DNA from 2 places in the Shinella sp. Sh6 genome. Region 1 is predicted to be linked to the other one. Evidence: predicted binding sites of a transcription regulator. Region 1 holds the regulator's gene; the other holds the start of a gene.
The links. Region 1 encodes PhoB, which activates phosphate uptake and scavenging genes when phosphate is short. Its sites were predicted from a motif close to TGTCATNNANCTGTCAT; they were not measured.
Positions count from the first base shown of each region.

Region 2: the regulator PhoB is predicted to act here: its motif matches at 2,206-2,222, upstream of phnF (phosphonate metabolism transcriptional regulator PhnF).

Region 1 covers NZ_AP044005.1:104,693-107,706, forward strand. Annotated here, with positions in the region: gene pstB (phosphate ABC transporter ATP-binding protein PstB) at 1-74, shown strand, start outside; gene phoU (phosphate signaling complex protein PhoU) at 117-845, shown strand; gene phoB (phosphate regulon transcriptional regulator PhoB) at 857-1,540, shown strand; gene ACZ5TO_RS00515 (GcrA family cell cycle regulator) at 1,913-2,452, opposite strand; gene ACZ5TO_RS00520 (acetylornithine transaminase) at 2,876-3,014, shown strand, end outside.
Region 2 covers NZ_AP044006.1:61,140-64,153, reverse strand. Annotated here, with positions in the region: gene ACZ5TO_RS18655 (carbon-phosphorus lyase complex subunit) at 1-1,074, opposite strand, end outside; gene phnH (phosphonate C-P lyase system protein PhnH) at 1,078-1,686, opposite strand; gene phnG (phosphonate C-P lyase system protein PhnG) at 1,686-2,138, opposite strand; gene phnF (phosphonate metabolism transcriptional regulator PhnF) at 2,246-2,983, shown strand; gene ACZ5TO_RS18635 (MurR/RpiR family transcriptional regulator) at 2,988-3,014, opposite strand, start outside.

The sequences.
Region 1 (3,014 bases):
ACGACACCGACAAGATGTTCACCAACCCGGACGACCAGCGCACGCAGGACTACATCATGGGCCGCTTCGGCTGACGCCCAAGCTCCCCCGAACCCGCGCGCATCAAGGACAGAACCATGGCCCCCTCCCATATCGTCTCCGCCTATGACGAAGAACTGAAATACCTCTCCCGCCGTATCTCCGAGATGGGCGGCACCGCCGAGCAGATGGTCGCCGATTCCGTCCGCGCCCTCGTCACCACGGATGCGGCGCTGGCCCAGAAGGTCATTTCCGAGGATATCATCCTCGACAATGCCGAGCGGCAGATCAACGAGAAGGCGATCGTCACCATCGCCAAACGCCAGCCGATGGCCGCGGACCTGCGCGAGATCATGGGCGCCATCCGCATCGCCGCCGAGCTGGAACGCGTCGGCGACCTCGGCAAGAACACCGCAAAGCGCGTCATCGCCGTGCAGAGCTCGGGCATGCCGCGCACGCTCGCCCGCGGTCTCGAGCACCTCGCCGAGCTCGCCCTTATGCAGCTCAAGGAAGTGCTCGACGTCTACGCTACCCGCTCGGTCGACAAGGCGAAGGCGATCCGCGAGCGCGACGACGAGATCGACGCGATCTACACCTCGCTGTTCCGCGAGTTGCTCACCTACATGATGGAGGATCCGCGCAACATCACGCCCTGCACGCACCTCCTGTTCTGCGCCAAGAACATCGAGCGCATCGGCGACCATGCGACCAACATCGCCGAGACCATCTACTACATGGCGACCGGCTCGCAGCCCGAGGGCGAGCGCCCGAAGGACGACACTTCCACGTCGGTGGTCGCTGCCGACCTTTCCGAAGCCTCCGAGTAAGGGACGCGCCCATGGTGCCGAGAATCGCGGTGGTGGAAGACGAGGAGGCGCTGAGCGTCCTCCTGCGCTACAACCTCGAAGCCGAGGGCTTCGAGGTCGATACGATCCTTTCCGGCGACGAGGCCGAGATGCGCCTGCAGGAGCGCATGCCGGACCTCCTCATCCTCGACTGGATGCTGCCGGGCGTTTCCGGCATCGAACTCTGCCGGCGCCTGCGCCAGCGGCCGGAGACCGAGCGCCTGCCGATCATCATGCTGACGGCGCGCGGCGAGGAGAGCGAGCGCGTGCGCGGCCTTGCCACCGGCGCGGACGACTATGTGGTCAAGCCCTTCTCGACGCCCGAGCTCGTCGCCCGCGTGCGCGCCATGCTGCGCCGGGCCAAGCCCGAAGTCGTCTCGACGGTGCTGCGCTGCGGCGACATCGAGCTCGACCGCGAGACCCACCGCGTCCATCGTCGCACCCGCGAGGTGCGCCTCGGCCCTACGGAATTCCGCCTTCTCGAATTCCTGATGACCTCCCCCGGCCGCGTCTTCTCGCGCTCCCAGCTCCTCGACGGCGTCTGGGGCCACGACATCTATGTCGACGAGCGCACCGTCGACGTCCATGTCGGCCGCCTCCGCAAGGCCCTCAATTTCGCGGGCATGCAAGACGTCATCCGCACCGTCCGCGGCGCCGGCTATTCGCTGGAAGCCTGAGCGGGCCATTCGTTTCGGGGAGGCAAGCGGGCCCTGCGGGGCCCGTTTCGCGTTTGAGGGGCTCCTCCGCTCGCTGCTCCCTCTCGGTCGTCATCCTCGGGCTTGACCCGAGGATCCACGCGTCACGGCATGAGCGGAGTTTGTGGCATGGATCCTCGGGTCAAGCCCGAGGATGACGACCGAGAGGGAGCGGGGATGAGAGGAGAGGGAGCGGGGATGAGAAGAGGGCGCAGGATGCGGACCGGGCGGAGGGGAGGCGGTAGGGATATGGAGAGGAAGTAGGAAGACTGCAAAACGCTGCTGCCTTCGTCCGAACGCCCCAAACGAAAACGGGCCCTTCCGGGCCCGCATCTCATTCCGCGTCGGTGCCTGTCAGCGCATCCGCCGGCGTTCGGCGGAGGGCTGGTAGGCGAGGCGCTGGTGGTAGGTGCAGTAGGGCGAGTTGTCCGGGGACTCGTTGCCGCAGAAATGGAAGTCGTCGTTGAGCGGATCGCCGATCGGCCACTTGCAGGTGCGCTCGGTGAGCTGCGTCAGCTCCAGCCGGCGCGACATCGGCACGACCACGCCGTTGTTGCCGTTGGCCGGAACGGGAAGCTGCTCGCTGCGGATCTCGAAGCCGGCGTCGGCGTCTTCCTTGGCGATACCCGTATCGGCGGGCCGGACGGCGGCGCGGGCGGCGACCGGACGGGCCTGGAAGGCCGAGGGGCGGGGCGTTGCCGCTGCCGGGCGCTTCGGGCGGGCGGCGCTCGGCGTGCCGCCGGCCTTGGCGCGGCCCGGCAGGTTCAGCCGGTGCACCTTGCCGATGACCGCGTTGCGGCTGACGCCGCCGAGTTGGGCGGCGATCTGGCTCGCGCTCAGGCCTTCGCTCCAGAGCTTCTTGAGTTTCTCGACCCGCTCGTCTGTCCAGTTCATGCTTTTCGTCTCCGCTCGGCGTTCGATGCGGGAATCCCTCGTCGCGTCCCGGACGGGTCCGGGACCTGAACGCCTTCAACTCTTTGGTGACTAGTTCCGCCGCATGCAGTCTAGTAATTGGTCTTTAACCTAGAGACCGGGGGACTCCGTGACAAGAGTCGCGGGAATCGGCGCGAATCGATTTCGAGGTTTTCCCCAACTTGCTGGTCGGGTGTGACTCGATAGCGACACCTCCCGATGCGCCGCGAATCCTCACCTTGCGGGAGGTTCAGCGCCGTTTGAGGCCGCGATTTTGTTGACAGGCCCGGGCGAAATGCGGATAGTGCCCGCATGCCGCCGAAAGGCGGCTTTTGATTTTTCCGGTATCCGGAAAAGTCAAGCCCAGGACCCGTTTTCCGCATCTCTTTTCGAAGGAACCGCGCCATGGCCGATGCCGCGCCGCTCTATGAAACCTATCTGCGTGCACCGCTCCGGTTCACGCGCGGGGAGGGCGTCTGGCTGTTCGACGAAAAGGGAGAGCGATATCTCGATTTCGCCGCCGGCGTCGCCGTCACCTCGCTCG
Region 2 (3,014 bases), on a different replicon from region 1:
GTCCTGCGCGGTCTCGTAGTCGCGCCGCATGCGCCGCACGAGGTCGAGCTCGGCCTGGAAATCCACGTAATGCGGGAGCTTCAGGTGCTCGACGAAGCCGGTCGCCTGCACGTTGTCGGAATGGGAGATGACGAATTCCTCGTCCTGCGCCGGGGCGACGATATCCTCGCCGAACTCCTCGGCGCGCAGCGCCCGGTCGACCAGCGACATGGCCATGGCCTTGCGCTCGCTCTGGCCGAAGACGAGGCCGTAGCCGCGAGTGAACTGCGGCGGGTTCTTCGCCGAGCCCTTGAACTGGGCGATCATCTGGCACTCGGTAACCTGAATGCGGCCGAGCGAGACGGCAAAGCCGAGCTCCGGCATGTCCAGCTCCACCTCGACCTCGCCGATGCGCACCTCGCCGACGAAAGGATGGGTGCGGGCATAGCCGCGCTGGGTGGAGTAGCCGAGCGCCAGCAAAAAACCCTCGTCGCCGCGGGAAAGCGCCTGGAGGCGCAGGTCCCGCGCCATCGGAAATTCCAGCGGCTCGCGGGTGAGGTCCCCCGGCACATGGCCCTCCGGTAGGCTGCCGTCGTCCTCGACGAGGCCTTCGCCGGCAAGGATGTCTGAAACGCGCATGACGGGCTCGCCGGCTTCCTCGCGCTCCAGCGGCGCCTCCACCTCTTGGTCCGTCAGGAGCGACGGGTCGAGCAGGCGGTGGGTATAGTCGAAGGTGGGGCCGAGGAGCTGGCCGCCCGGCAGGTCCTTGTAGGTCGCCGAGACGCGGCGCTCGACGAGCATGGCGCCCGTCTCGACGGGCCTGGAATAGCCGAAGCGCGGCAGCGTCGTGCGATAGGCGCGCAGGATGAAGATCGCCTCGATCATGTCGCCGCGCGCCTGCCGGACGGCGAGCGCAGCGAGCGCCCGGTCGTAGAGCGAGGCCTCCGCCATCACCCGGTCGACGGCAAGGCCGAGCTGGGCGACGATCTGCTCGATGCGTATCGCCGGCAGCGAACGGTCGCCGCGGCGGCGGTCGGCGAGAAGACGGTGGGCGTTGGAAATGGCGGCTTCGCCACCCTTGACGGCAACGTACATGGCTCAGGCCTCCTTCACGCGGACGACGGTGGTGCGGGGCAGGCAGAGGACGGCATCGCCGGCAACGAGGATTAGGTCGACGCCGCGCGGGAAATTCTGCCGGTTCTCCGCCCGGCAATGCGCAAACATGTCCGGCAGGCCGACCGGCGCGAACTCTTCCTCGGTGCGGATGCCCGGTCCCGTCAGCGTCAGCGGCCGACCGCCCGTGAAGGCTTCGATCTCGACCACCAGCGTCGTCGAGCGATCCGGGTATTCCTGCGTGCCCTGCGCGAAAAGGCCCGGATCGGGCAGCATCGCGCCTTTCTCGACAAAGGCGAAACGGGCGGCCTGCCGGTCGTCGGTCACACTCGCGCCGGCGTGGAAGGCGAGCCAGCCGGGCAGAGCGGACGCGGCGAGCGCCGGCGTCAGCCAGACGGGGGTGTCGTTGTCGCAGAGCGTCAGCGCGACGGCACCGGCGGCCGCGCAAAGCGGCGCGGGCGGAGCGACGGCAACAATCACGGAGCCGACCGTGCCCGGGCGAGCCATGCAATCCATCAGCGTGCGGAAGACGGACTGGGCCTCGAAGACCGGCTCCCTGAAACCGCCAGTGAAAGCGAGCGTGTCGTGAGGCATCAATCCTCTCCCCGGACCATGGTGAAGAAATCGACGCGGGTGGCGGCCGTCTGGCGAGCCTTCCCGGCATCTTCTCCAGCAATACGCGCCTCGACGGCCGCAAGCAGCGCCTCGACCTCACCGGCACGCGCCGGCTGCTGGAACAGCGCGTCGAAGATCGCCGCAAGCCGTGCCTTGGCGCCGTCCGTGCCGAGCGCCTGGCCGTGGCCGACCGTGCCGTCGTCGAGACGGACGCTCGCGCGGCTCACCGTCGCCTCGCCGAGATTGAACGGCGCACCGCCGCCACCGATGCGCCCGCGCACCATGACGAGGCCCGTTTCGGGCCCGCGTACCGGCTCGACTGCCGGCTTGCCGTCGAGTGCGTCGAAGGCGGCCTGCAGTTCGGCCCGGCTCGCCTTCGCCAGGAGGCCCATCGCCTTCTGCCGTCCTTCGAAATGTCCATCCGATGCCATTGCCACGCTCCCAAATGTCTATTAATCTAGACAACTATACATCTAAGTCTCCTCTTAAACGGCCGGAATGACAAGGGTGTGACAGGGGCAATTGCAAGGGGGCGAAAATGGTGGAACGGCAATCGGGCGTGGCGCTCTGGCGGCAGATCGCCGACCGCATGCGCCTTGCGATCAACAACGGCGACTTCGACGAGACCGGCATGATGCCGCCGGAGACGGCGCTCGCCGCACGCTTCGGCGTCAACCGGCATACGGTGCGTAGCGCCATGGCATCGCTTGCGGAGGAAGGCATCGTCCGGCCGATCCAGGGCATCGGCACGCGCATCGAGCGGCGCGACCGGCTGCGCTTTCCGATCTCGCGCCGCACCCGCTTCTCGCAGGGCCTCGGCAACCAGGCGAAGGAACTGGAAGGGCGGCTGCTCGGCTCGGCGACGGAGCCTGCTTCCATCGTGGTCGCCGACGCGCTGGGTCTTGCGGCGGGAACGCCCTGCGTGCGGCTCGAAACCGTAAACAGCGCCGACAAGCGGCCGATCTCGCGCGCCACGCACTATTTCCCGGCCGACCGCTTCGCCGATATCGTGGCGGCCTATGAGCGGACGCGCTCCATCACCGCCGCCTTCCGCGAACTCGGCGTGCCGGACTACGTGCGCCGCTCGACGGAGATTTCCGCCATCCATGCCGAGGGCGAGGACATCCGCCACCTGAAGCTCTCGCCGGGCGCGATCATCCTCGTGGCGACGGCGATCAATACCGATCTTGCCGGCCGGCCGATCCAGTTCTCCCGCACGCGCCTTGCCGCCGACCGCGTCAAGCTGACGGTCGAGCCCGAGAGCGAGGAGAAATAGGCCCTCAGGCCTCGAAATCGCCGAAGATGTC